Regions from separate parts of the Brucella sp. LJL56 genome, predicted to be linked through region 2. Evidence: predicted binding sites of a transcription regulator. Region 2 holds the regulator's gene; each other region holds the start of a gene.

Region 1 (7,469 bases), on a different contig from region 2:
AGCGGTATGTATCGCGGCCGTCAGGTCCTCGAAGCTAAGGAATAAGTCTGACGCTGCATTGCAGCCGAAAGATGGCTTTCAAAAACGCCGTTTCCGGTTTCCGGAAGCGGCGTTTTCTTTTGTGTGGTCGCTGGCCAAGGCGCATGAAAAAAGGCCGCATAAAGCGGCCTTGATCGTGAGCTTATTTCAAAAATCAGCCTGCGTCAGATGCAAATCCTGCGCCTTCGATACCGGCGATGGCTGCAATTTCGTCATTGTCCGATGTGTCGCCTGAAATGCCGACCGCACCGAGGATTTCGCCGCCTGCATCCTTGATCAGAACGCCGCCCGGCACCGGCACGACCTTGCCGCCCGATACGCCCGACAGTCCTTCGAGGAAGTGCGGACGGTCCTTGGCCTGATTGTGCAGCCAGCGCGAGCCCGTTCCGACGGCGAGTGCGCCGAAAGCCTTGCCCGAGGCGATCTCGAAGCGAAGGATCGAGGTTCCGTCCTGCCGCTGAAACGCCTTCAGATTTCCGCCTGCGTCGAAGACGGAGACAGCCAGCGGCTTCAGTTTCAGTTCGCCCGCCTTGGCAAAAGCACCGGCAATGATCGTATTGGCTTGTTCGAGCGTCAGTGAAAGCATGGATATCTCCTATATATAGCTAAATGTAATTTAGCGATCATGGTCGGCGATGCACGCTCCAATGGTGCTCGTCACGGGAAAAACACTTTATCGATTTTCATGAAGACGGTTGCTGACGCACAGCAAAGCTTGCCAAGGCCTGAATTTTGGTCTTTCTGTTGCGCAACATTTCAAGGAGGAAAGAATGTCCGACCCGAAAGCCATCGTCATTGCCAGCGCGGCCCGCACCGCAGTCGGCGCTTTCAACGGTGCATTTGCCAATGTCCCAGCGCATGAACTGGGCGCTACGGTCATCAAAGGTGCGTTGGAACGTGCCGGTGTCGCTGCGACGGATGTAGATGAGGTCATTCTTGGACAGGTGCTGACCGCAGGCGAGGGACAGAACCCCGCGCGGCAGGCCGCGATGGATGCCGGTTGCCCCAAGGAGACGACTGCGTTTTCCATCAACCAACTGTGCGGTTCCGGTTTGCGGGCGGTTGCGCTCGGCATGCAGCAGATACTTTCCGGCGACGCCAAGATCATCGTGGCGGGCGGACAGGAATCCATGTCCATGGCGCCGCATTGCGCCCATTTGCGGTCAGGCGTGAAGATGGGCGACTTCAAGATGGTCGATACCATGCTGAAGGACGGTCTGATCGATGCCTTTAATGGTTACCACATGGGCATCACTGCTGAAAATATTGCCCGCCAGTGGCAATTGACCCGCGGCGATCAGGATGAGTTCGCACTGGCCTCGCAGCAGAAGGCAGAGGCGGCACAGAGTGCCGGCAGATTTGAGGATGAAATCGTTCCCTTCACCGTGAAGGGCCGCAAGGGTGATATCGTTGTTTCGGCTGATGAATATATCCGTCCCGGCACGACGATGGAGGCTTTGGCAAAGCTGAGGCCGGCCTTCGACAAGGAAGGTACGGTCACCGCTGGCAATGCGTCCGGCATCAATGACGGAGCGGCGGCGGTTGTGCTCATGGATGCGGATGAAGCCGCCCAACGCGGTGTGAAGCCGCTTGGGCGCATCGTTTCCTGGGCAACGGCTGGCGTCGATCCCTCGATCATGGGCACAGGCCCGATTCCGGCAACGAAGAAGGCGCTGGAAAAGGCAGGCTGGAGCGTCGGCGATCTTGATCTTGTCGAAGCCAATGAAGCCTTTGCTGCGCAGTCTTGTGCTGTCGTGCGCGATCTCGGTCTCGATGCGGATATCGTCAATGTGAATGGCGGCGCGATCGCTATCGGTCACCCTATCGGCGCATCGGGTGCGCGTGTTCTGACCACGCTGCTTTATGAAATGAAGCGCCGTGATGCCAAGCGCGGCCTGGCGACGTTGTGCATCGGCGGTGGCATGGGCGTCGCTTTGTGTGTCGAGCGCGACTGATACTTCCATAACAAGCCTTGAGGCGGGTGGAGAAATAAGCTCCGTCCGCCTTTTTGTTTCCGCAATGAGACGCTTGAAATCACCGTCGTCGGCGTGATGAAATTGCCGGAAAAGTTAACGCGAAGCTGGTGACAGGGCCGTCCAAGTCGGTTCGGGTTTGCTTTTCTATGGCGTGCCAAGGTCACTGACTACCAGATGTGGTGAGAACAAATGGAGAAAATTTGCAGATCGCCGATTCGTCGCCGATTCGTTCCGGCTTTGGCCTGAAGGTTAATGGAAATTGGATTTTCATCGATTTCGACGTGACCGAACCATCAGTAATCATTAAGACTTTCTGAAGAATCCCGTTGCCGTTGAAACAGCCCGTTGACAGGTTTTTCCAAAAGTTAACAGCCTTGTCGTTTCGCGTCAGAAGAATACAGAAAAGCGGACCGTCCGATTCATTATATGGTGGGTTTTTGTGTTACGATCACTATATGTTGCCGTGAACAAAAGGCGAAGACTTCGGAGTCAGCGATTCGTCGCCGATTCGTTCCAGAGTCGTTCCAATTGTTAATCGACACGTTATTGACTGGCTGCATATCGGTCGTCGAAACATTGGCAACTCGTCCATACTTGAAACTTAACAGGAGCGCTTTCGGTGCAGGTCGTATAGTGCTATCGCAAGAACCAGCATCCAGCCCGTGACGGGCGCTTGTACCGGGAACCCGATTATTGGCATGAACCAACTCCCTGCCCATGATTTGCCGCTGACCTTGAGTGGCCGCGACGTGACTGCGGTGCTGGGGCCGACCAATACCGGCAAAACCCATCTGGCCATCGAACGTATGTTGTCGCATGGAAGCGGCATGATCGGCCTACCGCTGCGCCTCCTGGCGCGCGAGGTCTATAGTCGCGTCGTGGAACGGGTGGGGGCGGCTAATGTCGCGCTGGTGACGGGGGAAGAAAAGATCGTGCCGCCCGGTGCGCGCTATTCCGTCTGCACGGTCGAGGCCATGCCGCGCCGCACCGACGCGGCTTTCGTGGCAATCGATGAAGTGCAATTGGCTGGCGATCTTGAGCGCGGTCATATTTTCACCGACCGCATCCTGCATTTGCGCGGGCGCCAGGAAACGCTCCTGCTCGGCGCCGCCACCATGCGCACTATTCTGGAAAAGCTCTTGCGCGGCATAAATGTGGTGACGCGTCCGCGTCTGTCGCATCTGGCCTATGCCGGTTCGAAGAAGAGCACGCGCCTGCCGAATCGTTCGGCCATTGTCGCTTTTTCAGCGGATGAAGTTTATGCGATTGCCGAACTGATCCGCCGCCAGCGCGGCGGTGCTGCCGTCGTGATGGGAGCGCTCAGCCCGCGGACGCGCAATGCGCAGGTCGAGCTTTACCAGTCGGGCGATGTCGATTTTCTGGTGGCGACCGATGCCATCGGCATGGGACTCAATCTCGATGTCGATCATGTCGCGTTCGCGCAGAACCGCAAATTTGACGGTTATCAGTTCCGTGATCTGACGCCCGCCGAAGTGGGACAGATCGCTGGACGCGCCGGTCGACATCTGCGTGACGGCACGTTCGGTGTAACCGGCCAGGTGCGTCCGTTCGACGAAGAACTGGTCGAGCGGGTGGAAGCGCATAATTTCGATCCGGTGAAAGTTCTGCAATGGCGTACTGCCCGTTTCGACTTTTCATCGCTCGAATCCTTGCGATTTTCTCTGGAGACACCCGCGCCGGTCGAAGGGTTGGCCAAAGCTTTGCCAGCCGTCGATCAACAAGCGCTTGAAAATTTGTCGAAAGACGACGAGATTGTGCGGCTCGCAAAGACACCGGCACGGATCGAGCTCTTGTGGGACGCCTGCGCGCTGCCCGACTATCGCAAGATCGCGCCGGCGCAGCATGCCGATATCATTGCAACCATCTATCAGGATCTTGTCCGCCGAGGGAGCGTCGATGAAGATTATATGAGCGAACAACTGCGCCGCGCCGATAGCACAGAGGGGGAAATCGATACCCTGTCGCATCGTGTGGCGCAAATTCGAACCTGGACTTTCGTGTCGCACAGGCCGGGATGGCTTGCCGATCCGACACACTGGCAGGAAAAGACGCGCGAAATTGAGGACAGATTGTCCGACGCGCTGCATGAAAGGTTGACGAAACGCTTTGTAGACCGCAGGACAAGCGTGCTTATGAGGCGCCTGAGAGAGAATGCCATGCTTGAAGCAGAAATCAGCCCGGCCGGAGACGTGATTGTCGAAGGCCATAATGTCGGGCAACTGGAAGGATTCCGTTTTACCGCTGACGTTCAGGCCGAGGGGCCGGACGCCAAGGCGGTGAAGTCGGCTGCACAAAAGGCGCTGGCCGCCGAGTTTGAACGTCGCGCGGAGCGCTTTGCTGCTGCGCCGAATGGCGATTTCGCGCTCGGCTCGGACGGCGTTATGCGCTGGGTTGGCTCAACGGTCGCAACGCTGGTTGCGGGCGATGAGCTGCTGAAGCCGCGTGCGGTGATCCTGGCCGACGAACAGCTTACCGGAGCGGCGCGCGACAAAGTTGCCGCGCGCATCGAACGTTTCGTAGCTCATCATATCGAAACCATTTTGAAGCCGCTCACCGATCTGGCTGCCGCCGATGCCCTGACGGGCATGACGCGCGGTCTTGCATTCCAGATCGTTGAGAATCTTGGCATTCTTCCGCGCCGCGATGTGGCAGAGGAAGTGCGTGGCCTCGATCAGGATTCGCGCGCGGCGCTTCGCCGTCTCGGTGTGCGTTTCGGTGCCTATCATGTCTTCATGCCCATGTTGCTGAAGCCAGCTCCGGCCGGCCTCATTACGCTGCTCTGGGCCTTGAAGAATGATGGCCGCGAACGCGCCGGTTATGGCGATGTCGTGAATGTGCTGGCTGCGGGCCGTACCTCGGTCGTGGTCGATCCGGCTTTCGATCCGATGTTCTACCGTCTGGCAGGTTATCGTGTGCTGGGCCGTCGCGCCGTGCGTATCGATATTCTGGAACGTCTTGCCGACCTCATTCGCCCGGCACTTGCCTGGCGTCCGGGGTCGGGCACTCGTCCAGATGGCGCTTATGATGGCGGACGCTTCATTGTTACACCGGCCATGATGTCCATTCTCGGTGCGACCACCGATGATATGGAAGAGATCCTGAAGAGCCTTGGCTATCGTCACGAGGCCATGGACGCGGCTGCCGTAGCAGGGAAGCTTGCCGAACTCGATGCCTTTGCAGCGGAAGCTGCAGCCAAGGAAACGGGTGTTTCACCGGTCGCAGAAGCTGAAAAGCCTGCTGTGCCAGCGGCTGAACCTGTACCGGCACCGGTTGTTGCAGCCGAGGCAGAAACCGAAGCCAAGGTGGAAGAAGCCGCTGCTGCAGCCGCGGAAGCCACCCAGCCGGATGAAACGGCAGAAGCGGTGGCTGAAGAGCCAAAGCCTGTTCTTCTGTGGCGTCAGGGTCGTTTCGAAGGCCGCAACCGCAATCAGGATCAGAACCGTCAGCGTCAAAATCGTGGCAATCAGAATCGCGGTCATCAGAACCGTGATCAGGGTGGCGAGGCACGCAAGTCCGAAGGCGGCGCAGACCAGCAGGCGCGTAACGATCGCGGCGGCAAGCGCTTCGACAAGCAAAAGCGTCACGACGGCGAAGGCAAGCGCGAAGGTTCCAAGGGTGACTTCCGTGGTGGCAATCAGCGTCAGCAGAAGCGCGATCATGGCCATCAGGGCGGCAAACGGGTGGAGCAGGAACGTCCTGCGCGTATCGATCCCGATTCGCCTTTTGCCAAGCTTCTTGCTCTGAAAGAGCAGATGAAGAAGTAAGATGACTGCAGAAACGGGCGCAAGACAGCGAATCGACAAGTGGCTGTTCTTCGCGCGCGTGGTCAAATCAAGATCGCTGGCGGCGAAACTCGCCGTTGGCGGCAAAGTCCGGGTCAACCGTGACAAGATCGACCAGGCCGCTCATCAGGTGAAGGTCGGCGATGTACTGACCATTACGCTCGACCGGCGCATCCTCGTTTACAAGATACTTGCTCCGGGTGAACGTCGCGGCCCGGCGCCTGAAGCACAGCTTCTTTATGAAGATCTTACGCCGCCACCGGCATCAGCGACTGCGATGGCACCAGTGGCCGCAACGCCGCAGCGCGAGAGCGGGGCAGGGCGCCCGACCAAGAAAGAACGTCGCGAAACGGATCGCTTACGCGGAAACTAGAGTGTATCTCCCGTATGTGGGAATGGTCTGCGTGGCGAGATGTCCTGCAATGACAGTTCCGGCTGTTGCTGTGATTCCACTAAATTGGGATCAGCTCCAGTCTGGACGTGTTGCCGCAGGTAACTTACGGCGGTGATAGAAATTGCGTATCAAACCGTTCTGGCGAAAGCCTTTTCCACGCGAAACCCCTCAAACGAAATGCTGTTTCAGATGTGCGCGACTTCGTGACATTGCGGCGTTTGTACCCTTGTCATGACAGGATAAAATCGTTACCTCACGCATTGTCATAGAAAGGCATGGGGTCATAAAAGGGCACGGGCTGAGACCCGCACCATTTCCGTGCACAGTGACTTCGTGGCGAGATATTCCAAAGTCCTGAGCCAATTGTCGGCTTGCCGGAGTATCGGCGCAAAGCTGTAGGATAGATAAGCTGCCTATTCAGGAATTCGGGCGGCAACAGGAGTTCGACGATGACGTATGTCGTGACCGATAATTGCATTCGCTGCAAATATACGGACTGCGTCGAGGTCTGTCCGGTCGATTGCTTCTACGAAGGCGAAAACATGCTCGTCATTAATCCCGACGAATGCATCGACTGTGGCGTATGTGAACCGGAATGCCCTGCCGAGGCTATCAGTCCCGACACTGAGCCGGGCCTCGACAAGTGGCTGGAACTGAACACCGAATATGCGGCAAAATGGCCCAATATTACTGCCAAGAAGGACGCCCTGCCGGAAGCCAAGGAAATGGACGGCGTTGCTGGAAAGCTGGATAAGTATTTCTCCGCAGAACCAGGTAGCGGCGACTAATGCCGGATCGGCGTTGCAGGAAGTGCTGTCAGGCTGCTATGCTATAGAGACGATATTGTAAGTATGTCCTTGTTCCACAAGACTTAGCGCGTCAGGAACATGCAAGTTCGGCCTGTTAAAACTGTCAGGTTGTCGAACATTGTAGAATTGCAGGGGTTATCACTTGCTTTTTCTGCAATGCAGGGACAGAAGACGAATGAAATCACGGGAAAACGCCTATCTTTTAGGCGTGTTGAGTTGCCAGATGCGACATATTTGGCAATTTGTTGATTCTTTCGCGAAATTGTGTTAGGTTGCTTCCATAATTTCGGTGACTGGACGTCAATTCGTGGCGCTATGCGTTAATCTCTGAAAGGGCTGATCTTTAGTACCGGGCTGAATGGCACCGGGGAAGATGATTGCGATCTGGCGTCGTCCCCCTCACCGTACACCCGGTCGATTAGATTTGTCGTCAGATACGTTTTCAGTT
Region 2 (7,469 bases):
GTGCGGGCGAGAGCAAAGAGAACCGTGAACATTTCGGTCGGGAAGCCGAGAGCCTTCAGCGTGATGCCGGAGTAGAAGTCGATATTCGGATAAAGCTTCTTCTCAATGAAGTATTCGTCCGTCAGGGCGATCTTTTCGAGTTCCATCGCAACGTCGAGCAATGGATCGTCCTTGATACCGAGTTCGCCCAGAACTTCATGGCAGGTCTTCTGCATGATCTTGGCGCGTGGATCATAGTTTTTGTAGACGCGGTGACCAAAACCCATCAGACGGAACGGATCATTCTTGTCTTTTGCACGGGCGATGAATTCTGGAATACGGTCAACGGAACCGATTTCAGCCAGCATGTTGAGTGCAGCTTCATTTGCGCCACCATGGGCCGGACCCCAGAGGCAGGCAACGCCGGCAGCGATACATGCAAATGGATTGGCGCCAGAAGAACCGGCGAGACGCACGGTTGAGGTCGAGGCGTTCTGCTCGTGATCTGCATGAAGGATGAAGATACGGTCCATCGCGCGTGCCAGAACCGGATTGACCTTGTAATCTTCGCACGGAACGGCAAAGCACATGTGCAGGAAGTTCGATGCGAAATCGAGATCGTTCTGCGGATACATGAACGGCTGGCCGATATGGTACTTGTAGGCCATAGCGGCGAGCGTCGGAACCTTGGCGATCAGACGGATCGAAGCGACCATACGCTGATGCGGATCGGTGATGTCGGTCGAGTCATGATAGAAGGCTGACATTGCACCAACGCAACCGACCATCACAGCCATCGGATGGGCATCGCGACGGAAGCCCGTAAAGAACTTCGTCATCTGCTCGTGGATCATCGTGTGGCGCGTCACACGATAGTCGAAGTCAGACTTCTGGGTTGCCGTCGGCAATTCGCCGTAGAGAAGCAGATAGCAGGTTTCCAGAAAATCACCGTGTTCGGCGAGCTGATCGATCGGGTAGCCGCGATAGAGCAGCGTGCCTTCATCGCCATCAATGTAAGTGATCTTGGATTCGCACGATGCAGTGGATGTGAAGCCCGGATCGTAGGTGAACATCTGGGAATTCTTGTAGAGTGGACCGATATCAACGACGTCTGGTCCGACAGTGCCTTGTCGCACAGGCAGGTCGAATGTTTTGCCTTCTAGTGTAAAGCTGGCTGTCCTATCTGACATCGTGTTTCCTTTCATGTCCACTTTGCCGCCCGCACGACGGCAGAATTGTAATCGTCGTTATAATTTGTCTTTTATCTTTTGGCATAGTCCCCGGCCTGCGGGGACCATCAGCGTTTCACGCATTATCCTAACGATTTTGCCCGTCAAACTATCCCAAACGGTTCGTGATGCAATGCGTAATTTGAACTATTTACGCCGGTTTTGTCACGTCAGCGTGAATGTTCCCACCTTAACCGATTTGATCGCGAATACGTCCAAGTGACTCTTCGCGTCCAAGGACGAAAAGCACGTCGAACACGCCCGGAGAGGTGGCGCGACCAGTCAATGCTGCACGTAGGGGCTGTGCAATCTTGCCCAGTTTCAGCCCGGTTTTCTCTGCGTGAGTCCGTACGACGGCATCAAGCGATTCAGCGGTCCACTCTCCAGCTTCTTCCAAATCCGGGAGCACGGATTTAAGGACGGAGCGGCCTTCCTCGTTCAGGAGCGAAGCTGCCTTCTCATCAAGGTCGAGCGGACGGGCTGCAAAGATAAACTTCGATCCGTCGGCCAGTTCCACCAGAGTTTTGGCACGATCCTTCAAGCCAGGCATGGCCGCAAGCAATTGTGCGCTTCGCTTGTCGTCCAGAGCGTCTGCAATTTCCTTACCACCTTCGATTTCCGGCAGAACGGTGACGAGCGCGTCGTAAAGCGCTTTATCATCGCTGGCACGCATATAGAGGCCGTTAATTGCCTCAAGCTTTTGAAAGTCGAAGCGGGCTGCGCCCTTATTGATATCTTTGACGTCGAACCACTCGATCATTTGCTCGGTCGACATGACTTCGTCATCACCGTGACTCCAACCGAGGCGCACGAGATAGTTGCGCAGGGCTGCGGGCAAATAGCCCATTGCACGGTAAGCATCGACACCCAGGGCGCCATGACGCTTGGAGAGTTTTGCGCCATCGGCACCATGAATGAGGGGGATATGCGACATTTGCGGTACGTCCCACCCCATCGCATCATAGATTACGGTCTGTCGCGCGGCGTTGGTAAGATGATCGTCGCCGCGAATGATGTGCGTCACACCCATATCGTGATCGTCGACCACAACCGCATGCATATAAGTCGGCGTACCGTCGGAACGCAGAATAATGAAATCATCGAGATCCTTGTTCGGGAAACGCACGTCGCCCTGCACAGCATCCCGAACGAGGGTTTCGCCTTCCTGCGGAGCTTTGATCCGGACGACGGGCTTCACGCCTGCAGGCGCTTCAGACGGATCGCGATCACGCCAGCGACCATCATAGCGCGGCGGGCGGCCTTCCGCCCGTGCTTTCTCGCGCATTTCTTCCAGTTCTTCTGGCGTTGTATAGCAATAATATGCCTTCCCAAGAGCGACGAGTTCTTCCGCTACTTCACGATGGCGAGGTGCGCGTTCAAACTGTGAGATGGCGTCGCCGTCCCAATCCAGACCTAACCAGGTCAGCCCATCGAGAATGGCAGCGGTCGCGGCGTCTGTGGAACGTTCCCGGTCGGTGTCTTCGATGCGCAGCAACATCTTGCCGCCATTGTGCTTGGCGTAGAGCCAGTTGAACAAGGCAGTGCGCGCACCACCGATGTGCAAATACCCCGTGGGCGAGGGGGCAAAACGGGTAACGACCGGTTTCGACATGATAGCTCCACTATGTCATGCGCCTTTTGAGAGTAGCGGCGAATGCCGAGACACTGGCGCAAACTTGAATTCTAACGCCTGCGGGAGAAACTCCGGCAGGCAATCGGGGTTCGTGATGCGAACCCACTCGATTTCGGCTGCGGTTCATGTAGCATAGGCAGCAATGTGCGCAAGGGTTTCACATCCCTTTCGTGCTGATGTGCCGTCGTTCTTTCGGGGTATTTCGGCGGTTTGGGCTAACTTTTGCGGTCAGGCGGGGGCATGACAGGCATCAGGGAAGCGAGCAATGCTAACGAGCGGGCGCTTGTCAGAAGCATGCCCGATGGTCTGTTGCGTGCTTTGTTGCCAGAGGCTTGGCCCCAGAATGAAACAGAACCTCCGGCAAATCCGGAATTGGTCAAGCCGCCTGTGCTCAGCCGGCGTGAGCGTCTACTCTCCATTCTCTTCGTTGCAACTGATCAGGTCAGGGCAGCAATTGAAACTGAAGCCGGGCGAGGCGTATTTTTTCTCTTATTGCCAGTTTTCGCCGGTGTTGGCGCAATCATCTATTTTACGCTCTCATTCGAACCTGCGTGGACACCACTTCTATCCATGCTTGCGATCGCCGTCGGTTTGCGAATTGCAACGCGAAGGCACCATGTCGCTACGCAAGGCACAACGTTGGCCATCGCTTTGATAGCCGGTCTTGTGGTCGGCAAATGGGAGACGGAGCGTCGTGCAACGCCGATGCTGGGCTCCGATGTAGCGACACGTGTGACGGGACGGGTTATTGCGCTGGAGTATCAGGATAACGAAAGCTGGCGGATAACGCTTGATGTGCTCCAGACCGAACGCCCCAAACTCCGTTTTCCGCCCAAGCGCATCCGCGTCAATGCAAGGGACATTCCTGCATCGACGGTGATCGGCGGCGGACTGACGGGTTTTGTCCGATTGCGAACCCCTTCAGGCCCGGTTCGCCCCGGCAACTATGATTTCTCGTTTCACGCTTATTTCAATGGGATTGGCGCCAATGGTTTCTTTCTCGGAACACCCAAAGTGGCGACGGTTTCTCCGCCAGATGAACTGACTGCGGAAATTTCCCAGTGGATTGCCATGTTGCGTGTTCGGGTGTCTGAACGAATCGAGGAAGTGATAGGTGGGGAGGATGGCAGTGTCGCCTCGGCACTCGTAGCAGGCACGCGGGCCGGGATTAGTGAGCAGACGAATGAAGATCTGCGCAAAGCGGGGCTTGCGCATATTCTGTCGATCTCCGGCTTGCATATGGCGCTTGCAGCCGGAGTCGTCATGCTGACGTTGCGCTCTCTTTTCGCTCTTTTTCCGGCCTTTAGCGTGCGGCATCCCGTGAAGAAGTATGCGGCATTTCTCTCCCTGCTAAGCTGTACTTTCTATCTTGCGATGTCGGGTGCGGATGTGGCCGCACAACGAAGCTATGTAATGATCGCGGTTATGCTTGGTGCATTGCTGGTGGACCGTGCTGCGATCAGTATGCGTAATCTGGCGATTGCGGCCATAGCTATGATTGCAATCTCGCCGCATGAAATATTGGGGCCGAGTTTTCAAATGTCTTTTTCGGCTACGGCCGCGTTGATTGCAGGTTTTGCCTGGTGGAGCCAGCGCAACGTGATCGGGCAGGTTGGAGCGGGAAAGCGTGGGAAGACCACCTATGGTTTCGCTGGAAAAGTCCTGAAGCCTATCACGGCTGCGGCTGGTACCTCGCTCATTGCCGGACTGGCGAGCGGGATTTTTGCAGCTTATCATTTCAACAACACAGCGCCGTTCGGTTTGGTAGGAAATGTCCTCGCTGAGCCCGTAATAGCTCTTCTCGTAATGCCGTTTGCTGTCTTCGGCCTTGTGTTGATGCCATTGCAACTGGACTGGGTGCCTTTGCAGATCGTGGGCTGGGGTATCTTCGCTGTCAGACACATTGCCTCTTTTGTTGCGGCGTGGTCCCCCGATGGCAATCCCGGCGCCATGCCTGCACTCACTCTCGTTTTCTGGACCATTGCGCTTGTTCTGGCTGTTGTTTTGTCGACTAGACTGAAGGTGTTGGCGCTGCCCTTCATCGTTCTTGGGTTCGCTGCTTTCGTCAGGGAACCTTTTCCCGACATCGTGGTATCAGAAGATGCCAAACTGGTTGGAGTCCGACTGGCTGATGGGAGATTTGCAGTCAATCGGAGCCGTCCGTCGCAATTTACAGTCGATAATTGGAAAACAGCATATCTGGTCGAAGAATTCATTGCACCGCCATCGGGCAAAAACAGAAAACGAACGGATTCGGATGGGTTCGAATGTGAAGATGGATTGTGCACGATCAACTTGCGCGATGGCCACACACTGGCCTACACAGCAGATATCGCGATGCAAGAGATCGCCTGCAACATTGGCGATGTGGTCATTCTCGCTGTTCCTGGCAAGGAATCTTCGTGCGGGCGCTCAACAACTCTGAGCATCAGTAAACGCGATCTGGCGCTAAAGGGATCTGTGGAGATAAGACTCGGAAAAGCAGCAGAACAAAACCGAACTCCTCAGGCCTTATCCTTAATTTCACCCAAAACAACGAAAGCTGAGGCGGCATCGCCAACATCTGAGCTGCAACAGGACAGCCGGATAACATTTGCTGTCGATACACCGAGCCGTCCCTGGCATTTGCATCGCATCCATTCACGTCCGGCACGCGGTTTAGCGGAACGCGAGTACAAACCAAAATCCCGCTCTGCCCAAAATGCAGCGAGCTGTTCATCAGACGCCAATGATGATGCAAATCGCTGCGAATAATCCTGGAAGGCTCCCGGCTAAAAGGGAACTTTGGATACGCTCTATCTCTTTGCTTTACGCATTTTCCAGCGCAAAGCCGTTTCTCTTTTTGCCGGAAACATCTTAATAGCGGCGGATCAGGCCAACAAGCTTACCTTGAACCCGTACTCGGTCAGGGCCGAAGATTCGTGTCTCATAGGCAGGGTTGGCTGCTTCGAGCGCGATGGATGCACCCTTACGACGAAAGCGCTTCAATGTGGCTTCTTCGTCATCGACGAGAGCGACGACGATTTCACCAGGATTTGCGGATTCGCCACGCTTGATGATGACTGTGTCTCCATCGAAAATTCCGGCATCGATCATTGAATCGCCTCTGACCTCGAGAGCGTAATGCTCACCCGCACCAATCATTTCTGGCGGAAGGTTGAGGGAATGGGTCTGATTCTGGATGGCTGAAATCGGCACACCAGCAGCAATTCGCCCCATGACCGGCACGGAAACAGTTGCAGACGTGTCGTCATTCGTGGCCACAGGGGCAGGGCGCAACGGTGGAGGCGGCGGCGCTTTGCCAAGGCTACCTTCGATAACGCTAGGAGCGAACTTCTTTTGTGCATTGAGCCCTGGAGCAATAGAATCCGGCAGGCGCAGGACCTCAAGCGCACGTGCTCGGTTCGGCAAACGACGAATGAAGCCACGTTCCTCCAGAGCGGTGATCAGACGATGGATACCCGATTTTGAAGCCAGATCGAGCGCTTCCTTCATTTCATCGAAAGACGGGGGAATGCCCGTTTCTTTTAGACGTTCATGAATGAACAGCAGAAGCTCGTGCTGTTTACGGGTTAACATGCGCGACACCCTCCCGGCCAAGAATCGAGAAAAACAAAACCAGAACGAACACTATATGTTCCAGTCTTGTTCTGCAATGGTTTTAAAATCATTAACGCTTGAGCCGAGAGCGAACGGAATGCCATGCTTGCAGAGCTTTATTTGCAAGTCAGGGCAATGTGAAGTTTAAATAATATATAATTTACAATAGATTATATGTTGTTCTTCATGCATTATCGAGGTCGAAAGTTGTGTCAAATCTATAGCATGAGGACACGGCAATCGTCGCCGACCGCAGCCTCTGGGGCGTTCTCATCCCTGATGAGAAGTGCTTTCGAGCCGACGAGAGCCGAAAGCATAGACGAATCCTGGATTGGAAATGGCTTTGCTATCAGAGTTCCATCCGGGGTTGATTCGATTGTAGCTCGGATATAATCGCGGCGGTGGTCATTCGCAGGTAGGGTCGCGTCCAGCTTTGCGGGCCGGATATCGGCATCGAGGCTGGTTCCGGCAAGCTTGGCGACAAGCGGACGGAGAAAGACAAGGCTACAGACGAGGCTCGAAACGGGATTGCCTGGCAAGCCTATAACATGCACAATTTTGCTGTTCACACTGATGCGTCCGTACATCAGGGGTTTGCCCGGCCTCATGGCTATCTTCCAAAAATCGAGATTGACGCCCAATTTCTGAAGCGCGCCATGCACAAAATCCCGATCACCGACGGACGCGCCGCCAATCGTCACCAGAATGTCGATGCCACTTTGCAGGCTGTCTGCTATAGCCTGTTCGATCTTGGCAGGATCGTCCGGAATAATCCCCTTATCTTCAGGGCTGCCGCCCGCTCGCCTTATGATTTCAGCGATTCCGACGCTGTTTGACGCAACAATCTGGTCTTTTCCGGGTGTTTCACCCGGCGCGACAAGCTCATCACCGGTCGCGACGATTGCCACCTTGGGTTTTTGGAATACGTCGATTTTCGCGTGTCCGCTTGCAGCGGCGAGCGACAGGGCAGCGGCATCCAGCTCACGTCCGCTCGAAATGACGATATTACCAGGCGAAAAGTCGAGCCC
Region 3 (7,469 bases), on a different contig from region 2:
ATTCCTTTTACAAAAAAAGTCCCGATCTCATGAGCTTAGCCGTCAATCCCGCCGATAACCTTGCTGCCCTCATCCGCTGCGCATCCGTAACACCTGCCGAAGGTGGCGCGCTGACGGCGCTGGAAGCGATGTTGAAGCCGATGGGTTTTTCGGTGGAGCGGCCCATCTTCCGCGATGAAGGCACGCCGGATATTGAAAATCTCTATGCGCGCAAGTCGGGCAATGGCCCGCATCTGATGTTTGCCGGGCACACCGATGTCGTGCCGCCCGGCAATAAAGGCGACTGGAAACACCCACCCTTCGGTGCCGCTATTGAAGACGGCGTGATGTATGGTCGCGGTGCGGTGGATATGAAGGGCGGAGTTGCCTGTTTCGTGGCCGCAGTTGCCCGCCACATCGAAAAGCACGGCAGCATCAAAGGCAGCGTCTCCCTCCTCATCACCGGCGACGAGGAAGGTCCGGCCATCAATGGCACGGTCAAGCTTCTCGATTGGGCGAAACAGCGCGGCGAAAGCTGGGATGCATCAATTGTCGGAGAGCCGAGCAATCCGAACGCACTTGGCGATGCGATCAAGATCGGACGGCGCGGCTCGCTGTCCGGCACGATCACCGTCCATGGCGTACAGGGCCATGCCGCCTATCCGCATCTGGCCGAAAACCCGGTGCGTGGCATTACCACGCTGGTCGACAGCCTGCTTTACCCGGCTTTCGACGAGGGCACGGCCAATTTCCAGGCCAGCAATCTGGAAGTGACCAGCATCGACGTCGGCAACAAGGCCACCAATGTCATTGCAAACAAGGCAACGGCCTCGTTCAATATCCGCTTCAACGATACCTGGACGGCAGAGACCTTGCAGGCCGAAATCATCGCGCGTCTCGAAAAAGCCGCCCGAGACAATCGCCTGCGTCCAGGCCGCGAAACGCCGATCAATTATGAACTCACCTGGCGCGAGCATCCGAGCCATGTGTTCCTGACCCGCGACGAGAAACTGATCGGCACGCTGACGGATTCGGTCGAGGCGGTAACCGGCAGACGTCCGGAACTATCGACATCGGGCGGCACATCCGATGCCCGTTTCATCAAGGATTACTGCCCGGTGGTCGAATTCGGCCTTGTCGGGCAGACCATGCATATGGTCGACGAGCGCGTGGCCCTTGCCGACCTCGAAGGCCTGACACAGATTTATGAACGCTTCATCGCCGATTTCTTTGGGTAACGCATAATCCCGGAAAGTCGCATGACTTTTCCGCCAGGATTACGCGAAATTTGGGAACCTCATGCCAAGCCTGGACGATATTTTCAGATATTTCTGGGGCGTCTGGAAAATGATGCTCGGGCGCAAGGAAGGACTGGGCTATCTCGACATTTCCGCCGAGGGCTTCTGGTCATCCTTTTTTGCGATAGCGATTGCGCTGCCCCCCATGTTCGCGAACTGGGTGTCCTATGCGGCGGACCTCACGGCTGGCCGTGACGAGGCAGGCTTGCGCTTCGCCATCGTCACCCGCGCCGCAGTCGTGGAGATAGCGGCGTGGATCATTCCGCTTGTCATCATCGGCCTTCTCGCCAAGCGCATCGGCATTGCCAAACGTTATGCGGCTTTCGTGATTGCGACCAACTGGGGCAGCGCCCTGATTTCATGGATCTTCGCACCGATCACGTTGCTGCAACTGTTCTTTCCCGGACAGCTTGATATCACGACATTGTTCGCCATCATCATGTTCGGCATATCCATCGTGCTGGGTTACCGGCTGACATTCGTTGCGCTGCAACGCCCGCATGCCTATGTGGCACCGTTCTTTGCCTGCACCGTTTTCGGTTCGCTCTTCCTGACTGTCCTGCTGCAGAATTTGCTCGGGATCGGTTTCGATCCGCACGCCTATTAAGCTAAGATGGCGCGAATGCCTCGATCTTAGAACGGAAAGGCGTAGTCCACACCAACAAGATAAAGCCCATAAGGCGGGGCAACCTGCCCGCAGGCCTTGCGATCTCTGGCTTCCAAAGCAGACTGCAGATCATCCGCTGTCCAGCGACCCACGCCCACTTCCATCAGGCTGCCTGCAAAGGACCTGACCTGATTGTGCAGGAAGGACCGCGCCGAAACGCGCATTTCTATCATGTCACCAATCCGAGTGATGTCGAGCCGGTCGAGCGTCTTGATCGGGCTCTTGGCCTGGCATTGCGTTGCGCGAAACGTGGTGAAGTCGTGCTCTCCCAGAAGCCGCTTCGCCGCTTCATGCATCGCTTCAGCATCAAGCCGCTTCTGCACCCACCATGCGCGCTGATAATCAATAGCCAGAGGCGCACGGCGATTATGGATGCGGTAGAGATAATGCCGCGCCCGCGCAGAAAAGCGCGCATCGAATGTGTCCGTCGTCTTCTCGACATTCAGGATACTGACGCGCTCGTCCGCCATGACCAGATGCGCATTGACCGCATCGCGCACCTTGCCTGCGCCCCAATCCTTGGTGAGATCGACATGGACAACCTGTGCCGTCGCGTGAACACCAGCATCGGTGCGGCCCGCAGCGCTTAACGTCAGGTCTTCGCCACAGAATTTCTTGAATGCCAGTTCAATGGCATTCTGCACCGCATGGCCGTTTTCCTGCCGCTGCCAGCCGACATAGGGCGTGCCGTCATATTCGACAGTGAGCTTGTAGCGCGGCACCGCCTACAGAACCTTCATGACCTGTGCGCCACGCAGAAACTCCTGCGCAGGCAATGGCTTGCCGCCGGAGCGTTGCAGCGTGACGAGCCGCACGGCACCCTCACCACAAGCAACCGTCAAGCGATCATCCAGCACCGTACCCGGCTCGCCCTTGCCCTCACCCGGCGTCGAGCGCTGAAGTTTTATACGTTCGGCAGCGCCGTTGATTTCCATCTCGCACCAGGCACCAGGAAAGGGCGACAGTCCGCGAATGGTGTTGTGCACATCCTTAGCAGGCTTCGACCAGTCGATGCGTGCCTCGGTCTTCTCGATCTTGGCAGCATAGGTGACGCCTTCTTCCGCCTGCGGCTGCAGGGCAAGGCTTTCACGCTCCAGCGCACCCAGCGCACGGATCATCAGGTCGGCGCCGATCATGCTCAGACGATCATGCAGTTCGCCTGCTGTCATGTCAGGCGTAATCGCGACCTTTTCCGCCATGGCAACGGGACCAGTATCGAGCCCTGCATCCATCTTCATGATCATCATGCCGGTTTCGCTGTCACCCGCCATGATGGCGCGCTGGATCGGAGCAGCACCGCGCCAGCGCGGCAGCAGCGAGGCATGGCCGTTATAACAACCCAGACGCGGCGCATCCAGAATGGCTTGCGGCAGCAGCAGGCCATAAGCCACGACAATCGCGACATCGGCCTCGAGGCTTGCGAAAACCTCCTGCTCTTCCGCGCCCTTGAGGCTTTTCGGCGTGAACACCGGAATGCCGAACTGTTCGGCCTTCTCATGCACCGGCGACTTGGTCAGCTCCAGCCCGCGACGGCCAGCCGGACGCGGCGGCTGCGTATAAACTGCAACAACCTCATAACCGTGACCGATAATGGCGGTGAGGATCGGCACGGAAAATTCCGGCGTCCCCATGAAAACGACACGCATTAAAGCACTCTCTTCGATGCTCGCTGGCTGGCGAGCTTCTTGAACTTCTTGATGACCATATCGCGCTTCAGCTTGGAAATATGATCGATGAAGAGCACGCCGTTCAGGTGGTCGATCTCATGCTGCAGACAGGTGGCCATCAGTCCGTCGGCTTCGATCGAATGCGGCTTGCCGTCGGCATCGAAATAATTGACCTTGATGGCCGCTGGCCGTTCCACCTCGGCATAATAATCCGGGATCGAAAGGCAGCCTTCCTCATAGGTGCTGGCTTCATCCGTGATGCCGATGATCTCGGGATTGATGAAGACATGCGGCGCTTTCGGTTCACCTTCCTTGGCAAGGTCGATGACGAGCATACGGATCGGCTCGCCCACCTGAATGGCGGCAAGACCAATGCCCGGCGCATCATACATGGTGTCGAACATGTCGCCGGCGAATTTGCGCAGATGGTCGTCAAAGCGCTCCACAGGCTTGGAAACCTGGCGCAGGACGGGATCGGGAAGGATGACAAGCGGTTTTACAGACATGGGCTTTCACGTAATAGCTCGCGTGAGAATCGTCAATTACACTTTGCAAAATGTTCTTGTTTTGATCTCATCAAGGCGGCACGAATCAGCTAAGCTTCTCTCATGGAAAACCAGAATCTCTTGAATGAGCCGCTTCTGCAGCTCGGCGCCACGTCGTTCACGCTCGGGAATATCCTGCTTGCGGGCATCGTCGTGCTGGTGCTGTGTCTTGCCATTTTTCTGATCGCGGCAACACGCTCTGCCCGGCTTCGCGCAGTCGCGGAAGCGCAGGCCGAAGACCGTGCCCGCGATGCCGAATATCGCATGGCGGAAATCCTCAAAGCGCAAGCCGAGATGCAGGGCCGAATGCAGACCATGGCGGAAGTGTTCGGTTCGCGACAGGCGGAACTCAACCAGTCGATCCGCGAGCGACTCGATGGCATGACGCATCGCATCGGCCAGACCATGACCGAACAGACCCGTTCGACGCATGAAAACCTCGCCAAATTGCAGGAGCGTCTCGCCGTCATCGACACGGCGCAGAACAATATCCAGTCGCTCGCCGGACAGGTGGTGCAGTTGCAGGCGATCCTCGCCAACAAGCAGACGCGCGGCGCTTTCGGCCAGTCGCGCATGGAAGCGATCATCGCCGACGGTCTGCCGCAGGGTGCCTACGAGTTTCAGGCAACGCTCTCCAACAGCACCCGTCCCGATTGCCTTGTGCGCATGCCCAACAATGCGCCCTCGCTGGTGATCGATGCGAAATTTCCGCTCGAAGCCTGGAATTCGATGCGCGAAACGGAACAGCCGGAGGCGCGCAAAACAGCAGTCGCCCAGTTTCGCCGCGACATGGAAGTGCATATCAAGGATGTCTCCGACAAATATCTGATCCCCGGTGAAACGCAGGATACGGCTTTCCTGTTCGTGCCATCGGAGTCGATCTTCGCCGATATTCATGAGCATTTCGAGGCGCTGATCCAGCGTGCACACCGGGCGCGAGTGGTCATCGTCTCGCCGTCGCTGCTGATGCTGTCGATTCAGGTCATTCAGGCGATCCTGAAAGACGCCCGCATGCGCGAGCAGGCGCATGTGATTCAGGGCGAAGTGATCCGGCTGATGGAAGATGTCGGCCGTCTCGACGAGCGCGTGCGCAAGCTTCAAACCCACTTCGTGCAGGCCAACAAGGATATTGACGATATTCTTGTGTCGTCCAGCAAGGTCACGAAGCGCGGTGCGAAGATCGAGGCGCTGGAATTCGGCCCCGCGCCCGCAGAGGAAGTATCCCGCCCTCAATCACGGCAGGCGGAAAGCACCCCCACCCAAATGCGTTTGCGCGTGGTGGATGAGGACTAATTGCTTCGGCTTAAAATAGCGACGCTGCTATTTCCCTCATCCTGAGGAGGCGCAAAGTGCCGTCTCGAAGGACGAGGGAAACGCACAACTCGCCCTTCATTCTCAGCCTGTCAAAGGGGCGGGCAACACAACGGCTCATCAAATATTAGCTGGTCGGTCCGAATGACCGAGATCGCGTTCCGGCCAGACCAGATCACGCACGCGCTGCTTCAACACCTTGGCTTCAGGAAAACCGCCATCGCGCTTGCGTTCCCAGATCAGCTCTTCGCGACCATCTGGCATCAACACACGGATTTCAAAAACCCCGCCGGTCCCCGGACGCAACGTCACTTCGCCTAAGTCCTGCCCGAAAGTCTGCAACAGTTCCTGCGCCATCCACGCCGCCCGCAACAGCCAATTGCATTGGGTGCAGTAGGTGATGGAAATGCGAGGAAGATCAGGCACTTGATGAATCCTATTAGGGTGCGGAGGCTGCCGCTTGCGTCAGCCTCCATAATCATAGCTTACTTTTCTTTACGGACACCTTTGAAAGGCGTCCCATCCTTTTTGCCATCCATAAAACGGCCAGTGTCACTATCTCGCTTAGTCCAAGTTTCCGTCTTCGGATTATAGACCTGTGAGCGATCTCGAACAGCACCATTACGGTGTCCATCACCTTTTGGTGGGTTGGTAGCCATAGGATTCCTTTCTTTGAAAAAGAAAAGCCAGCACCGGTTTGGTGCTGGCCTTTTCGTTAAGCTGACCTCTGCAACAACGCTGCTTCGCGACTGCCTAGATGCCTGCGCTCTTTAAGAACTTCGTTCACGCGGGCAGGATTAACATCAAAATTCGCTGCGATGCGGTTCTGGAATTCTCCAGCCCAATGCCGCAACCAAATTTTCACTGCATCATCAAAGGTGAGCGTGTAGCTCGGGATAAAAGAAGGAGCCATTTTGACCTCCATTTCAAGAAGCCCTCTTGAAACGAAAACTCAGAAGTGCGATTCAAACACTGTAGCTGTTTAGCGTCGCATTCCCGATATTTTCCGTCCAGCGGGTTCGGGCATGTCCGCTGACACCATGGGTCACATTACGCATCGAGTTCGAGTCGGTGGGTTTTGTGGCCCTTTAAATTAAAGCCGATACTGTCGGCGCTCATAGACAGAATTGGCTAATTCTCTTCTTTTCATGAGCTTTTCTCCACTATTCACAGGCATTCAAATTACTTGAGCTTTCTTGCCCAAGATTCTTTGACAGAAGCACGACCGAGATCAGTCAAAACATAACTACCTCTCGTCAAGGAGGTACCCTTGCGATATTCGGCCAGTCCTTTCTTATCTAAAGTTCTATGGCTCACCAGGTTACGGATGATTTGACTCAGTCTGTCATCGCTCCGTCCCTGTAAGGGCAACAAGTCCTCATTGGTAGGCTTGACTATTTCGCGCAGCTTTTTGGCCAACACCGAAATCTCCAGCCCTAAATCTTCATCTCCATACTTTGCGATGACGGCAAGTGCTGGGTCTATCAAGTCTACCTCCCGCGTGCGCATCGCATTAACCATCTATCTTTCTGTTTTAGTGTTCACATTTTACCGGTTTAGGAATCCGAATCTAATAATAGTGGATTCGTTAACCATGTCAACTCGCGATATGTTCCCGTTATGTTTTGAATGGGGAAACAAAAAAGGGGCGCAGAAGCGCCCCCTCGATCTCAACCCGTTAATTCGTCAAATCGCTCATAATAAAGCTATACGACTGGATCAATCATCACCCATCTTGAGCGCCTGAATAAAGGCCTCCTGCGGGATTTCGACCTTGCCGAACTGGCGCATACGCTTCTTGCCTTCCTTCTGCTTGTCCAGAAGTTTGCGCTTACGCGAAATATCGCCGCCATAACACTTGGCCGTCACGTCCTTGCGCAGTGCCGAGATCGTCTCGCGCGCCACGATGCGGCCGCCGATTGCCGCCTGGATCGGGATCTTGAACATGTGCTGCGGGATCAGCTCTTTCAGCTTTTCGCAAAGCACACGACCACGCTTTTCA
Region 4 (7,469 bases), 170 kb from region 2:
AAATCACCGCCGCCGCCGGAATAATCCGACATCTGGTTGCGATTGCCGCCGCCGCCGAACGAACGGCCCTCGCCGCCACCTTCGCCACGGCTGTCGAGCATCTGAAGTTCACCGCGGAACTTCTGCAGCACAACTTCCGTCGAATAGCGGTCGTTGCCGTTCTGATCCTGCCATTTGCGGGTCTGGAGCGCGCCTTCGATATAAACCTTGGCGCCCTTCTTCAGATATTGTTCCGCGACCTTGGCAAGGTTCTCGTTGAAAATGACAACGCTGTGCCATTCTGTACGATCCTTGCGTTCGCCGCTCTGACGGTCGCGCCAGCTTTCCGACGTCGCAATGCGCAGATTGGCGACCACATCGCCCGAATTCAGACGACGAATTTCCGGATCGGCACCAAGATTGCCGACCAGAATGACTTTGTTGACGCTACCAGCCATCGAAAAATTACTCCGGGTCTTGCATGCACGCTCTTTCCGTACGGCTTCGCACAGACAAGAGGCACGTTCCAAATGAAAGATCAGGCGCAACGATGCGCCATCACCAGAAACTCATATGTTCACCTTACAGGACTGGCTCAAAACGTGCTCAATCCGGGTCGGTGAATTTGTTAATGTCCACAGAGTTTATGTTCTTGTTTTGTTCAAAATGCAACCTTCCGACATTAAAAAGTCACACGTTCGCCACAAATTTCAGTGGGTTTTTGCACCATTTCCTATGCTGAAAATGCAGTTTGCCGTATTTCAGCGCCTAAAACTGCATCTGCCTTAATTACGAAACGGCCTCACCGATCATCCTTATGAAGTCGTAGCGTCCGCATCTCGCAAACCACATCAGCTTCCAAGGAAAAGCCCTGCCGCTCACTGTATCTTTGGCGCGCAGGGCTTGGGGTTTGAGCAATGCTCATGTGTCGACATTAATTCGTCGGCAGGTCTTTTCGGATCACAAAGGCGCACGGCCATTTGCATTCCGCGCAAATTCAAATTGTCGGCAATCACACTTTCGATCAACGACGCATCATTCCTTGCGAAAAGATGCTGCCGCAACCGAAACGGATTGTGCTTTCATCTCTGTGAAAGCTAGGCACTGTAGTCAGGTGGACTCATGCTCCTTTACCTCCCTACTGGGTCTCCCCGCCTCCTGCGGACCTCTTGCCGATGCCGTGTCATCCCACCGCGGCACCTCTCCGCTATCAGCGAGTTAGGGTAGTCTGCTCCTGTCAGGAGTGACAGTCAACGCTCTTGCGTTCACATTTCGTATCGCCTATCAGAAGGCTGGTTGTTCGATATTTGTTCTAATGATAAGAGTGCACCGATGAATGACCGGAGCCCCCTTCTTATTGGAGGGTTTCACCCCATATTAGAGACCGGCGCGACGTGTTTCACCATTCGGCGCCCGTTTATCCATGGCATCATGAGCAGGCAGGACGCGGAATGAGCGATCAGAAATTCATTTCCATACGTGGCGCGCGCGAACACAATCTAAAAAATGTCGATCTCGATCTGCCTCGCGACAAGCTGATCGTGATGACGGGGCTTTCCGGCTCGGGCAAATCCTCGCTTGCCTTCGATACGATCTATGCGGAAGGCCAGCGCCGCTACGTCGAAAGCCTTTCGGCCTATGCGCGCCAGTTCCTCGAAATGATGCAGAAGCCGGATGTCGATCAGATCGACGGCCTGTCGCCCGCCATTTCCATCGAGCAGAAGACGACGAGCCGCAATCCGCGTTCGACTGTCGGCACTGTCACCGAAATTTACGACTATATGCGCCTGCTCTTTGCGCGCGTGGGCGTGCCCTATTCGCCGGCGACCGGCCTTCCCATCGAAAGCCAGACGGTCAGCCAGATGGTTGATCGCGTCATGGCGCTGGAAGAAGGCACGCGCCTTTATATCCTCGCGCCCATCGTTCGCGGCCGCAAGGGCGAGTACAAGAAGGAGCTGGCGGAGCTTCAGAAAAAGGGCTTTCAGCGCGTCAAGGTAGACGGCACCTTCTATGAAATCGCCGACGTTCCGGCGCTGGACAAGAAGTACAAGCACGACATTGATGTGGTCGTCGACCGCGTCGTGGTGCGCCCTGACCTGTCGACCCGCCTCGCCGACAGTCTTGAAACCAGCCTCAAGCTTGCCGAAGGTCTGGCCGTTGCCGAGTTCGCGGACAAGCCGCTGCCGCCCGAAGAAACGGCGGAAGGTGGCGCAGCCAACAAATCGGCCAACGAAACGCATGAGCGCATTCTGTTTTCGGAAAAGTTTGCCTGCCCGGTTTCCGGCTTCACCATTCCCGAAATCGAACCGCGCCTGTTCTCGTTTAACAACCCGTTCGGCGCCTGCCCGACCTGCGATGGCCTCGGCACGCAGCAGGCCATCGATCCGAACCTGATCGTTCCCGACGAAACGGCAGCATTGAAGGATGGCGCGATTGCGCCATGGGCGCGATCCTCGTCGCCTTACTACAATCAGACGCTGGAAGCGCTTGGCAAAGCCTATGGCTTCAAGATTGGCGCACGATGGGCCGATCTTTCGGAAGAAGCCCAGCAGGCCATTCTTTATGGCACCAAGGGCAAGGAAATCACCTTCCAGTATGATGACGGCCTGCGCTCCTACCAGACGACGAAGCCTTTTGAAGGCGTAATCCCTAATCTGGAGCGCCGCTGGAAGGAGACCGATTCCGCCTGGTCGCGTGAAGATATCGAGCGCTTCATGGCCTCGACGCCCTGCCCTTCCTGTAATGGCTATCGCCTGAAGCCGGAAGCGCTGGCGGTCAAGATAGGCATGAAACATATCGGCGAGATCACGGAAATGTCGATCCGCAAGGCCGACGCTTGGTTCCGCGACGTCGATGGCAGCTTCAATGACAAGCAGCGCGAAATTGCCGCCCGCATTCTCAAGGAGATTCGCGAGCGCCTGCAGTTCCTCAACGATGTCGGCCTTGATTATCTGACGCTGGCGCGCAATTCCGGCACGCTGTCGGGCGGTGAAAGCCAGCGTATCCGTCTTGCCTCGCAGATCGGCTCCGGCCTGACCGGCGTGCTTTACGTGCTGGACGAACCCTCCATTGGTTTGCATCAGCGCGACAATGCCCGCCTTCTCGACACGCTGCGCCATCTGCGCGATCTCGGCAACACAGTCATCGTCGTTGAGCACGATGAAGACGCGATCCTGACTGCCGACTATGTGGTCGATATCGGCCCGGCGGCAGGTGTTCATGGCGGCAAGATCATTGCCCAGGGGTCGCCGCAGGACGTGATGTCCAATGCGAACTCGCTGACCGGCAAGTATCTGTCGGGTACGATGGAAGTTGCCGTTCCGGCGGAACGCCGCAAGATTTCAAAGTCCAAGCGCATCAAGGTGGTGGGCGCGCGCGGCAACAACCTGAAGAATGTCTCGGCAGATATTCCGCTCGGCACCTTCACCGCCGTCACCGGCGTTTCAGGCGGCGGCAAGTCCACTTTCCTGATCGAAACCCTGTACAAGGCTGCTTCGCGCCGCATCATGGGCTCGCGCGAACACCCGGCGGAACATGACCGTATCGAAGGGCTGGAATTCCTCGACAAGGTGATCGATATCGACCAGTCGCCTATTGGCCGCACCCCGCGCTCCAACCCGGCAACTTATACCGGCGCCTTCACGCCGATCCGCGACTGGTTCGCGGGCCTGCCGGAAGCCAAGGCGCGAGGTTATCAGCCGGGCCGCTTCTCGTTCAACGTGAAGGGCGGACGCTGCGAGGCCTGTCAGGGCGATGGCGTCATCAAGATCGAGATGCACTTCCTGCCTGATGTCTATGTGACTTGCGACGTATGCCACGGCAAGCGCTACAACCGCGAAACGCTGGAAGTCCTGTTCAAGGGCAAGTCCATCGCCGATGTGCTGGACATGACGGTCGAGGAAGGCGCGGAATTCTTCTCCGCTGTACCCGCCGTACGCGACAAAATGGAAACGCTCGTCAAGGTTGGCCTCGGCTATATCAAGGTTGGCCAGCAGGCAACGACGCTGTCGGGCGGTGAAGCGCAGCGCGTGAAGCTCGCCAAGGAGCTGTCGCGCCGTGCAACGGGCCGTACGCTCTATATTCTGGACGAACCGACGACCGGCCTGCACTTCCACGACGTGGCAAAACTTTTGGAAGTGCTGCACGAGTTGGTCGAACAGGGCAATACGGTCGTAGTGATCGAGCATAATCTCGAAGTCATCAAGACTGCCGACTGGGTGATCGACCTTGGACCGGAAGGTGGCGATGGCGGCGGCGAGATTGTTGCCGTGGGCCGTCCGGAAGACATCGTGCAGGAGAAGCGGTCTTATACCGGCCACTTCCTCAAGGAACTGCTGGAACGCCGTCCCAAGCGCAGTTCAGAGGCTGCTGAATAAACGGCAGGCAAAGAGAGTAATTGGAAGCCGGGCCCAGTGCCCGGCTTTTTTGCGGATACTCCTCTGTCTGAGCGGGCAAGGACCTGAGAATAAAAGCGTTAGTCGCTATAACGGCCAGCGCGGTCACATCATGCCCTGAGGCAATATACGACTTTCTAATACTCCGGGTCTGTTCCCGATCTCGAATTTATACGCCGGGACTCATAGCTTGTTCACGCCCGGCAAGACTGCGTTCTGAATGGCTTCTGCGACATATGCGAGGTTCGTTTGCGGTCGGAGGTTCGGGTAACGGAGATCCAGAACAATGGCTTATGACGAACTCAGAACCAGATTGCGCGGAGTAACAACCGCTCTTGTTACCCCATTTGAAAACGGAGAAGTGGCGCACAAGGCTTTCGCAGAATTGGTGGAGTGGCAGATTGGAGAAGGCATCCATGCTCTTTCTCCCTGTGGCACGACCGGAGAGGCCCCAACTCTCAATACGGCGGAAAAGATCAGCCTCATCAAAACCTGTGTTGACGTCTCTGCAGGACGTTTACCCGTTGTTGCAGGAACAGGCACTAACGATACTCTATCGACCATAGCTTTGACGAGCGCTGCGGCTGCCTGCGGTGCCGACGCTGCCTTGATTGTCACGCCCTACTATAACTGCCCGTCTCAGGAAGGCTTGTATCGTCATTTCGAAGCTGTGGCTCGTAATGTTCAGATACCAATGATCCTTTATAATGTTCCGAAGCGAACTGGCGTCGACCTTTCTCTGGAAACTATCGAACGGCTGAGTGAACTACCGACTGTCATTGGTATCAAGGACGCAACCGGCGAACTTGATCGCCTCAAACGTATCATTCGTCGTATTGGTGATCGGCTGTTACTGCTATCCGGCCATGATGCAACCGCCGTTCCCTTCAATCTTGAGGGCGGAGACGGAATGATTTCCGTCATATCGAATGTGCTTCCAGCAGCCACTGTCGAACTTTACGAAGCCTGTAAACGTGCCGACACCTGCACCGCCAGAACGCTCGGCTTCAAATTGAAGCCTCTTCTGACAGCCATGGAACAGGACACCAACCCCGTTCCGGTGAAGTATGCCTTGCACCATCGGCGCGGTCTTTCGCCGGATGTACGGCTGCCATTGGTTGGCGTCAGCGAAGAAACCGCCAGCTCCATTCGCCGGGCCTGTGCTGCCATTGACCATGTGGAAGAAACACCCTCGGCGCTCATAGCGCAGCATCAGCAAGCGGTACTTTCCATCACACTGGCGGCGCGCTGACACACCGCCAGCCTAGCCCCCCAGCAATTGAAACATTCGTGCAACCATCAGAAGTGAGGTTTCGATCATGTACGGAAAATTGGGCCTGTTTTTACACCTAAGCAAAGCAAAGCGTACGCATGCAGGGTCCCGGAACATCAGTTCAGCCATTACCGAGGAAGAATTGCGCCAGGACATCAGCATACTGCTCCGCTTGATGACCGTGATTGGAGCCGGCGTTCTGGTGACGTTCCTCATCATGCAACTTACACAGTGAATGCGGTTGCGTCTCTGGATGGAGCACTCGCTATGACCACAAAAAACCAGAGAAACGCCGCCGTTCCACTGCCGCGCTTTATCGTCGACAAGGAAGCCGCACGGCGCTGGGTCGTCTATGACCGGCTGGGACTTGTCGGGGGACTTTTCACAGATCGCGTATCAGCACTGCGTTTTGTGAAGTCCATTTGTGATACGCGGCCTGCTGCTACCTACAGACTTTCTCGTAAAGGCACATTGTGCACCGATATGATCTTCGGGAAGCGCACTTCCCTGCTGAAGATCGTCCGCTAGTCCATTGAGCCGCCAAATGGTGTCATTTGGCGGTGCAATCTCGCAAGATCAGCCGAGCATTCTTTCACTCATGAAAAACCCGGATATATTTTTCGACTGGCTGCTATCATTGGCAGCCGTTTTCGCACTGGCCAGAATCCTGACGGATATTTTTGGTTCTTAGAAGCCAACATCCGGTTGCAAGCACTCATTCACGCTTACTACACTTACGAAAAAAGCCCGGCAATGCCGGGCCTTCTCGACAGCCATTCGCGATCATGCCGCGATGGCTGGAAATTTAATGTCACGATCCGTTCGAAGAGCTTTCACTCTCCAGATCATGATTAGCCGTTTACGGCATCCTTCAGGCCCTTGCCAGCCGAGAACTTCGGCACGTTGCGAGCCGGAATAGCAACTTCCTTGCCGGTCGACGGGTTGCGGCCGGTCGAGGCAGCGCGATGCGAAACGGAGAAAACGCCGAAGCCAGGCAGACGGACTTCTTCACCAGCCTTCAGGGCGCCGGTAACAGCAGCGAGTACAGCATCAACAGCAGTACCGGCATCAGCCTTCGTCAAACCGCCCTTTTCCGCAACTGCGGCAACCAATTCGTTCTTGTTCATTGGCATTTCCTTTCTTTATCTACCGGAACGGATAACGTGACCGGATTGGTCGGAGTTTATTCAAATCGTTTCACAAACCAAGCCTGTCAACGTGAAAAAACCCCGGAAAACCGGGGTTAAACACAGAAATGCCGGACAAATTGCCCGGCATTTCGATTGTTGGTCCTGATAGACACCTTCCAGCGGGATGATCCGACTGAATCAGAATCGCCCGCCAGAAGTTCATTTCACTGCATTACCAGAAAGCAAACCGCTTCGCGATTTCGCTGGAAATGCTTCAATGCGCCGTCGAAACCCCTGCTTCTTCCTCGACCGAAGGCACGGTCGCCGGGGTTGTCGGCTCGGTCCATTCAATCGGCTCTGGTTCACGAACCAGAGCGTGCTTGAGGACTTCACCCACGCGAGACACCGGAACGATCTCAAGACTGTTCTTCACATTGTCCGGAATATCCGCCAGATCCTTGGCGTTTTCTTCCGGAATCAGAACCTTCTTGATGCCGCCGCGCAGAGCTGCGAGGAGCTTTTCCTTCAGGCCGCCGATTGGCAGGACACGACCGCGCAAGGTGACCTCGCCTGTCATTGCGATGTCCTTGCGAACCGGGATACCGGTCAGCACGGATACAATCGCCGTGACCATGGCGATACCGGCAGACGGACCGTCCTTCGGCGTTGCACCTTCCGGCACGTGCACGTGGA

What was found. Region 2 encodes LexA, which represses DNA repair genes until DNA is damaged. Its sites were predicted from a motif close to TGTTCNNNNTGTGTTCNG; they were not measured.
Region 1: ACYSN1_RS18915 (helicase-related protein) is a predicted target of LexA. The motif match lies at 2,525-2,542, and genes of this name have one in related genera.
Region 3: ACYSN1_RS15630 (DNA recombination protein RmuC) is a predicted target of LexA. The motif match lies at 4,169-4,186, and genes of this name have one in related genera.
Region 4: uvrA (excinuclease ABC subunit UvrA) is a predicted target of LexA. The motif match lies at 1,277-1,294, and genes of this name have one in related genera.

What each region holds. Positions count from the first base shown of each region.
Region 1 covers NZ_JBTXLQ010000008.1:123,965-131,433, reverse strand. The annotation lists gene rpmF (50S ribosomal protein L32) at 1-45, shown strand, start outside; gene ACYSN1_RS18925 (GlcG/HbpS family heme-binding protein) at 194-625, opposite strand; gene ACYSN1_RS18920 (acetyl-CoA C-acetyltransferase) at 810-1,994, shown strand; gene ACYSN1_RS18915 (helicase-related protein) at 2,714-5,800, shown strand; gene ACYSN1_RS18910 (RNA-binding S4 domain-containing protein) at 5,802-6,191, shown strand; gene fdxA (ferredoxin FdxA) at 6,662-7,000, shown strand.
Region 2 covers NZ_JBTXLQ010000001.1:92,553-100,021, forward strand. The annotation lists gene gltA (citrate synthase) at 1-1,169, opposite strand, end outside; gene gltX (glutamate--tRNA ligase) at 1,399-2,820, opposite strand; gene ACYSN1_RS00525 (ComEC/Rec2 family competence protein) at 3,082-5,595, shown strand; gene lexA (transcriptional repressor LexA) at 5,698-6,420, opposite strand; gene ACYSN1_RS00535 (molybdopterin molybdotransferase MoeA) at 6,660-7,469, opposite strand, start outside.
Region 3 covers NZ_JBTXLQ010000004.1:267,225-274,693, forward strand. The annotation lists gene dapE (succinyl-diaminopimelate desuccinylase) at 30-1,217, shown strand; gene ACYSN1_RS15610 (hypothetical protein) at 1,279-1,884, shown strand; gene truA (tRNA pseudouridine(38-40) synthase TruA) at 1,911-2,666, opposite strand; gene fmt (methionyl-tRNA formyltransferase) at 2,670-3,590, opposite strand; gene def (peptide deformylase) at 3,590-4,117, opposite strand; gene ACYSN1_RS15630 (DNA recombination protein RmuC) at 4,220-5,449, shown strand; gene ACYSN1_RS15635 (Rdx family protein) at 5,588-5,893, opposite strand; gene ACYSN1_RS15640 (hypothetical protein) at 6,183-6,380, opposite strand; gene ACYSN1_RS15645 (hypothetical protein) at 6,650-6,955, opposite strand; gene lepA (translation elongation factor 4) at 7,187-7,469, opposite strand, start outside.
Region 4 covers NZ_JBTXLQ010000001.1:264,241-271,709, forward strand. The annotation lists gene ssb (single-stranded DNA-binding protein) at 1-437, opposite strand, end outside; gene uvrA (excinuclease ABC subunit UvrA) at 1,431-4,355, shown strand; gene dapA (4-hydroxy-tetrahydrodipicolinate synthase) at 4,660-5,625, shown strand; gene ACYSN1_RS01320 (hypothetical protein) at 5,914-6,174, shown strand; gene ACYSN1_RS01325 (HU family DNA-binding protein) at 6,498-6,773, opposite strand; gene lon (endopeptidase La) at 7,051-7,469, opposite strand, start outside.